Regions from separate parts of the [Ruminococcus] lactaris ATCC 29176 genome, predicted to be linked through region 1. Evidence: riboswitches for the same ligand, from Rfam matches in the RefSeq annotation. Region 1 holds a riboswitch; the other holds the start of a gene.

Region 1 (4,339 bases):
AATTACTCCGATTCATGGAGCATCTGAATTCAGAACAAGGTCAACTGCTTTTATTCAAAGCATCGATTCAATGTAATTAAAATAAATGGTCAAAATGAAAATCTGCAGAGAACAGTCAGAAAAAAATCATCAGAAGAAAGGAATTGCCTATGAAGAACAAACTGCAAAATTATTTTCCAATCATAAGGACAAGAGGGGAGGTGCTTGAAGAATTAAGAGAAAATAAAGAGTTGTGGAAAACTTTTTGTGGATGGAAAGAAACCTGTCAGCAGGAATATCTCGATCTATGTACGGGAGTGAAGGGAATCAAATTATTATATGATACTTATTTTAAAGCTATTATGAATCCTGATACCAGACCGGATCGGTTTAATGATTTTATATCAGAGATGTTGGGACAGAGAGTGAAAGTATTAAAGGTACTGCCAAATGAGTCTGCAAGGATTGCGGCTGAAAGTTCCCTGCTGGTGATGGATGTTGTAGTACAGCTGGAGGACGGAAGTATTGCAAATGTAGAGGTGCAGAAGATCGGGTATCTGTTCCCGGGAGAGAGAAGTGCGTGCTATTCGGCGGATCTGCTACTGAGACAGTATAAAAGAGCAAGGGAGGAACTGGGTGCAACATTCAGCTATAAAAATATAAAAAAAGTATACACAATCGTCTTGTTTGAAAAGAGTGGCAGTGAATTCAGAAAATTTTCAGCAGAGCTGTACCTGCATCGATTCCGACAGACAAGCGATACCGGCGTGGAGATCAATCTATTACAGGAGTATACATTTGTATGTCTTGACATTTTTAATAACATCATCCACAATAAAGATAAAAAGATAGAGAATAAATTGGAAGAGTGGTTGGTATTTCTAAGTCAGGATGATCCGGATATGATTATGAAACTGTTGGACAGGAATCCTGAATTTCAGAAAATTTATGAAGAAATCTACACTCTGTGCCTGAATATGGAAGGGATGATGGAGATGTTTTCAAAAGAACTGGAAATTATGGATCGAAATACAGTAAAGCTGATGATCGATGAGATGGAAGAAGAACTGAACGAGACAAAGCGGAAAGCGAAAAAGGAAGTTGATGAGGTGAAAAGGAAGGCAAAAGAAGAAATTGAAGAAGCGGAAAAGCGTGCAAAAGCAGCGGAGGAAGAGACTGAAAGATTACGCAGGACTTTGGAGGAGCAAAAAGGTAAGAGGGATATTTCTTGACAGATCTTCAGGGAAGGTGTTAGAATATCCCCGTTACAATTAAATGAAAGATGCGTAAGGTGTCAGTCGGACAAAATGTCAGGACTGGTGAAAAGGGAAACAGGTGCGAATCCTGTACGAACTCGTCACCGTATTTCGTGAGCAACAGCCGTAAGACCACTGGGAGACCGGGAAGGTAAGCTGGATGCGTCTGAACGATCAGCCGGGAGACCTGCCTTTCGCAGTACAGGAACGAAGAGTTCAGGCCACGAGGAATTGGCGGTACGAAAAAGATGACAGACTGTTTTTTATAAGAAGACGGTTTATTCGTGCGAAGCAGATGTTATTTGAACCCTCGTTTTTTAACGGGGGTTTTATTTACTTATTTATGCAGACAAAAGCCAGAGTCGGTGTATATCTGTATATCTGAACCGTTCTGTTCCAAAAAGCATTGATCAAAGATCAGGGAGGAAAAGATGAAGAAAAAATTATTGACAGCATTTCTGGTAACTGCACTTGGAATATCCATGTTAAGTGGATGTGGTGGAAAGAACAGTGACGACAATTCAACCAAATCTGAACAGTCAACCAAAGAAAAAGATCAGGAGGCGGCAGATAAAGTGGCAAAGCTGATTGATGATATTTATGTGCAGGAGAGGACAGACAAGACAGATGAGCAGTGCGAAGCTGCAAAGAAGGCATGGGATGCATTGACAGATGCACAGAAAGAGTTAGTAGAAGGTGAAAATGCAGACCCGGATTATTTCGGAAGAGATACGGGAGACGCATCAAAAGATGATCCACTGAATGAGGATGAGATTGGGGAAAATGAACTTTTAGTTGTAAGTTTCGGAACTTCCTTTAATGACAGCCGTGCAGAGGATATTGGTGGAATTGAAAAGGCACTTCAGGCAGCTTATCCTGAGTGGTCTGTAAGAAGAGCATTTACGGCTCAGATCATCATCAACCATGTTCAGGCACGTGACGGAGAAAAGATTGATAATATGGATCAGGCTTTAGAAAGAGCTGTAAAGAACGGTGTCAAGAATCTGATCGTGCAGCCGACGCATCTGATGCATGGTGCAGAATATGATGAGCTGACAGAAGCAGTGGAAAATTATAAAGATAAGTTCGAGTCAGTAAAAATTGCAGAGCCACTGCTTGGAGAAGTTGGTTCCGATGCAACTGTGATCAATGCAGATAAGGAAGCCGTAGCAAAAGCGATCACAGCAGAGGCAGTAAAAGTAACCGAGTATGAAAGCCTGGATGCTGCAAAAGAAGCAGGAACAGCATTTGTATTTATGGGACATGGAACATCCCATACAGCAAAGATCAGCTATTCCCAGATGCAGACGCAGATGGAACAGCTTGGATATGAGAATGTATTTATCGGAACAGTAGAAGGTGAACCGGAAGAGACTTCCTGTGAGTCAGTGATTGAAAAGATCAAAGCAGCAGGATACAAAAATGTTGTACTTCGTCCGCTGATGGTTGTAGCAGGAGATCATGCCAATAATGATATGGCAGGCGATGATGATGATTCCTGGAAGAGCCAGTTTGAAGCGGCAGACGCATTTGACAACATTGAGACTCAGATTGCCGGTTTAGGTGAGATTAAAGAGATCCAGCAGCTTTATGTAGCTCATACAAAAGCAGCAATGGATGCAGAATAGGAGATTATTTTTCATGAGAAAAAGACTGTTGGCAGTGACACTTTCTGTTATGATGACTGCCTCAATGCTTGCAGGATGTGGCGGTAAGGCAGATACGAAAGATACTAAGAAAGTACAGACAGAACAGGATTCTTCAAAAGAGGAAGGAACAGCAGAAGAATCTTCGGAAAAGAAAAATGCAGCAGAAGATGCAGGACTGGAAGATGGTGTATATACTGCAGAATTTCATACAGACAGTTCGATGTTTCATGCAAATGAGACAAAGGATGGAAAGGGAACTTTGACTGTGAAAGACGGAAAGATGGTCTTTCATGTCACCCTTCATTCAAAGAATATTGTCAATCTGTTCCCTGGTAAGGCAGAGGATGCCCAGAAGGATGGAGCAGAACTTCTGCAGCCGACCGTAGATACGGTGACCTATTCCGATGGAACTACGGAAGAGGTTTATGGATTTGATATTCCGGTTACAGTGATCGATCAGGAGTTTGATCTGGCTCTGATCGGGAAAAAAGGCGTGTGGTATGATCACAAGGTAAGTATTGAAAATCCGTTGAAAGATGAATAAATCTTCTTATAAAGCAGATTTGTACAGATGGCAGAGTCGGGGACTTTTGCCCCCGACATCTATGAATCTGTATAAAGAATAATTCGAGCTTAAACGGAGCATACTGAGTACGATAAAAAGGAAAGGTATGCTCTTTTATTATGAAAAAATCGCATCTGTATGATTTCTTATATAATATAGCAGGAAGTATTTTGTATGCGGCAGGGATTGATACCTTTGCCGGGGCAGCAGGATTTGCACCGGGCGGTGTATCAGGACTTGTCCTGATCCTGAATCATCTGTGGGGACTGCCGGTGGGGATCATGACCCTGATTTTAAATGTTCCGCTAGTTCTGATCAGCTATAAAGTAGTAGGAAAAAAGTTTCTTCTGAAGACGGCGGTGACCATGCTTATTTCAACCTTTTTTCTGGATCTTGTATTTCCCTTTTTTCCACTGTACCGCGGACAGCGTCTGCTGGCAGCAGTTTATTCAGGAGTCTTGCTGGGCGGAGGAATGGTGTTGTTCTATCTGCGGGGTTCGTCCTCTGGAGGAATCGATTTTCTGACTATGGCAATAAAAAAGAAGCATCCGTCGTTTTCGCTTGGGAAAATCACCCTGATGATCGATCTTGCAGTCATTCTTCTTGGCTGGCCGGTATTCGGGGATGTGGATGCAGTGCTGTACGGACTGATCTCTACCTTTGTGTCGGTGGTGGTGATCGATAAAGTTCTTTACGGGATCGGGGCAGGAACACTTGCGATCATTATTACGTCTGACGGGGGAAAGACGGCAAAAGCGATCCGGGAAAATGCAGACCGGGGTGTGACCATTTTAGAAGCTACCGGAGGGTATACCGGACAACAGAAAAGTGTACTGCTGTGTGCCTGCTCCAAGTCGGAAGCCTATATGGTTCAGGAGGCAGTGAGAAAG
Region 2 (4,339 bases), 280 kb from region 1:
GAATAAAGAAAATCGCTATTTTAACAAAGAAGCCGGTGGAGGGGCGGCATTGGATCTGTTAATTTATGCGTTGGCACTGACGATGTATTTTTGTGGTGAAGACTGGAAGGAAGAACAGATTCAGGTAATCTACAATGAAGATCAGGTGGATGTGACGGAACATGTTATACTTCGGTATGAGGAGCATCTTTCGTTTATGACTGCCACGTATCTGGCAAATGTAGATGAAAGACTGGAACTGACAGGATCAGAAGGAAAAATAATGATCCGACATCCGCATTATGCAGATCAGATCGTTTTGTACGATGGGCAGGGAAAGCTGATAGAGCAATATTCCGATCAGGTGACGGAAAATGGGTTTGTGTATGAAATCAAAGAAATGGTTGACTGTGTACGAAATGGTAAGACTGAAAGCAGCATAGTTCCACATCGGATGACATTGGAATGTGCCAAAATATTTGATAGGATTGTGAGAGTGAGTAGCACGGAGCAATCCGTGGGCATCAAAGTCGGGGGCTTTTGACCCCGACATCATATATAAAAATGAAAAATTCAGTCAGAGTGTATTTTAGGAAAGGAAATAAAAGAATATGAGTCAGGAGCAGCAGACACCGCACAAAAGGCGTGTGCGGTATAAAGGAAAATATCCGAAGAAATTCGAGGAAAAATACAAAGAGCTTCAGCCGGAAAAATATCAGGAGACCGTGGAGCATGTGATACGTAAGGGAAATACTCCTGCCGGGATGCATATTTCAATTATGGTAAAGGAAATACTGGATTTCCTGGATATTCAGCCGGGACAGACCGGATTTGATGCAACATTAGGATATGGCGGGCATACAAAAGCCATGCTGGAATGTTTGAAAGGACAGGGGCATATCTATGCTACAGATGTAGACCCGGAGGAATCGGCAAAGACGAAGAAACGACTGGAAGAGCAGGGATTCGGAGAGGAAATCCTGACGGTCTGCCTTCAGAATTTCTGCACGATTGATGAAATTGCAGAGAAAGTGGGTGGATTCGATTTTATTTTGGCAGATCTTGGCGTATCGTCCATGCAGATTGACAATCCCAAAAGAGGATTTTCATTTAAAGCCGATGGGCCTCTGGATTTGCGGCTGAATCAGGAAAAGGGAATCAGTGCAGCAGAGCGTCTGGATACCATCTCAAGAGAAGAACTTGCGGGAATGTTATATGAAAATTCTGATGAACCATATTGTGAAGAACTGGCAAAAGCGATCACGGATGAGATTCGCAGAGGAAACCGGATTGATACAACGACAAAGCTCAGGAACGTGATCGAGAAGACACTTTCTTTTCTTCCAGACAATAAAGAGAAAAAGGATATCGTAAAGAAAACCTGTCAGAGAACATTTCAGGCTCTGCGAATCGATGTGAATAATGAGTTTGAAGTTTTGTATGAGTTTATGGAGAAATTGCCGGATGCACTGCGTCCGGGCGGAAGAGTTGCAATCCTGACGTTTCATTCCGGTGAGGACAAGCTGGTAAAGAAAGCATTAAAAGCAGGTTATAAAGCAGGCATCTATTCTGATTATGCGAAGGATGTGATCCGCCCGTCCGCACAGGAATGTGCAAAGAATGGGCGTGCAAGATCGACGAAGATGCGTTGGGCGGTCAAGGCGTAACGTTGACTTTCCTATGGCATCATGCTATAGTAGCGAAGAAAAAAGTAAATAAAGCGTTCGGTGCTGTTCTATATAGGAAGATATAGCAACAGGTAAAAGGGAAGCAGGTGCAATTCCTGCACGAACTCGTCACTGTAAGCAAATGTGACCGGCAGGCGTGAAGACGCAGCCACTGGGAGACCGGGAAGGCGTTCGGGCATAAGATTTGTAAGTCAGGAAACCTGCCGGTCGCTGGTGCGGGGAATGTACATTCCAGATCACGAGTAATTGATTGTACCGAAAAGTAATGGATCCGGGAGCTTTTCTTAAAAGAAATTCTTTTCTGACTCAGACAGCTCAAAGAAACCGGTTTATTTTCATTGTCTTTCTGACGTTTCTTACTTACTTTTAGATAAGTTCAGCTTATTTCCCGTATTATTCAAGACAGGAGGAAAAATGAAGAACAAAAAGGTTAAATATCTTGCCATGTTGCTTGCGTTTTCTATGGCAGTTTCACCGATGTCTTATACGAAAGCATACGCAGAAAATGCGGAGACCGCACAGGCGGCAGGAGCGGTGAATGCAGGAGAAAATTTGGCAGACGGAGCAGGCATTCAGGAAGGAACAGATACTTCCGGTGGAACAGATACCTCTGGTGGAACCAATACATCCGATGGATCGCAGTCCGCTGATGCAGATCATACCGGAAACGGATCAAAAGAAAATGGTTCTGAGAATGCAGGTTCAGAAAATACAGGTTCACAGGATCAGAATACACCGTCACAGGATTCCGGCAGTACCGGTGAAAATTCGGGAGAAGATCAGAATACTTCTGATGAGACGGGAGAAGGAAAAGATTCTGAAAAAATGAATGAAAAATCAGATGATCCGTCTGACAAAGCTGATGCGGAGAAAAAGGATGCAGAAGAGAAATCTTCGGAAGAAACTGCAAAGCAGGCCGATGAGACAACTGCAAAAGAGACACTTGTAACACCGACGAAAGAGATCACAGGGGTTGAAGTTCTGAAAAATGATGGAACTTCTTATGGAATGTTCCCGATCACAGATGCAACGTGTACCGTAAAAGGGGATAAGATCGAGATTTCCTTTAGTACCGGTACAAAGACTGTGTTTGACCGTCTGTATCTCGGTGCAGCGACAGACGAGGATAAGAGCAATTATGTTCAGGGTACGAATACCGGAAGTACCTGCCAGTTTACGATCCAGGTTCCGATTTCCGCAAAGAACAGTTGGATTCCGGTTTCGGTAGGACGTTCAGATAAAGGAACATGGTCTGAAAATCTGCTGTGGATGAGTATCCCGGATGTGCAGACATCAGGAGAAAAAGAAGATTATCAGGCAAATGACGGAGTTACGGCAATTTATGGTTCTGATGATGCAAAGAAGCCGGGACAGGCTTACAGTATGATCAAGATCGCTGCATCTAAAGTGGTTGTAAAAGGCGGGGCATTGCAGGTTTCGGTCTGGATACAGCCGGCAAGCAGTGGCAGTTTTACTTATGATGCAATCTATATCGGAAATAGAAATGATGAGACAAAAGAACCGATCATTTTAGGTGAAGTCGATACAGAAAAAAATCTTGAAAAATTTACCTTTACCGTGCCACTTGAAAAAGCAGGCGGAGAAGTCTCTTTTGTACCAAGAAATGGAAGAACGCAGAAGTGGAGCACTTCAAGTTCACTGGCATTCAAGCTTCCTGCAATGGACGATTTTGTGAAACCGTCAGAGATCAACATCACAACGCAGCCGAAGCAGGAGACTGAGGCAGGCAGCGGAAGTTCTGTGGCACTGTCGGTGGAGGCATCCGGTGAAGAAGGAATCAATCTGAATTATCAGTGGCAGTTCAGTGCCGATGGTGCAACGTGGGCAGACTGTACCGGAGTTACTGCAAAGACTGCAACATATACATTTACCATGTCTCTGGAGACAGCAGGAAAGTATCGTTGTATCGTTTCTGATGCGACAGGAACGAGTGTCACTTCTTCCGAAGCAGTAGTGAAGCTGCCGGAGGCTCCGGTTGTTACGGGGAATCAGGTAAAAGTAGTAAAGTCCAACGGAGCTGACTTTGCAATGTTCAAGACCAGTGAATCAAAAGTGGTACAGGATGGAGAGGAACTGGAGATCACTCTGTCAACAAAGAATGTCTCCTTTGACAAGATCTATTTTGGCTATAAAGATGATGAACTGAAAGAATCTGTAGCAAATGGCACAGAAGCAAATGGAGAATGGAGCTTCACATTCCATCTGCCGGCTTCTGCAAAGGGAACGACAATCCCAGTAACACTTGGAAAGCCGGATGGAAGCTGGTACTCGAACCAGTATCTGTGGATGTATATCCCGGATGAGGGAATCACAGAACTTCCGAGTGCGGCAGATGCAGTAAAAGTGATCGCCGGGGGAACGGGTGCAGCGTACAATGATTTCAATATTGTTTCTTCAAAGGCGGTATTAAAGGGAAAAAATGTAATCCTGACTTTGAATGTGAAAGGTCAGAAATGGACCCGCCTGTATCAGGGAGTTCAGGCAGATGCAGATAAGACATCTGCAGTAAATGGAGTTTATCGTGCAGAGGATGATACAACGACATTTACACTGACAGTTCCTGCAGAAAAGCAGGGAATGAACATTGCAGTTACACCGGGAACGGCTTCTGCGTGGATGTCCTGGGCGAGAGATTTATATATCAATGTGCC

The links. A riboswitch is a leader RNA that binds a small molecule or an ion and turns the genes downstream of it on or off. The one in region 1 is predicted to bind cobalamin.
Region 2: another riboswitch for cobalamin. It lies ahead of NQ541_RS11150 (ICP22 family protein); the one in region 1 lies ahead of NQ541_RS09980 (sirohydrochlorin cobaltochelatase).

What each region holds. Positions count from the first base shown of each region.
Region 1 is NZ_CP102292.1:2,125,038-2,129,376, reverse strand. It holds gene NQ541_RS09985 (PD-(D/E)XK nuclease family transposase) at 150-1,211, shown strand; cobalamin riboswitch at 1,252-1,444, shown strand; gene NQ541_RS09980 (sirohydrochlorin cobaltochelatase) at 1,667-2,863, shown strand; gene NQ541_RS09975 (hypothetical protein) at 2,877-3,428, shown strand; gene NQ541_RS09970 (YitT family protein) at 3,569-4,339, shown strand, end outside.
Region 2 is NZ_CP102292.1:2,401,738-2,406,076, reverse strand. It holds partial or broken gene NQ541_RS12985 (Gfo/Idh/MocA family protein) at 1-349, shown strand, start outside; gene rsmH (16S rRNA (cytosine(1402)-N(4))-methyltransferase RsmH) at 591-1,646, shown strand; cobalamin riboswitch at 1,688-1,889, shown strand; gene NQ541_RS11150 (ICP22 family protein) at 2,082-4,339, shown strand, end outside.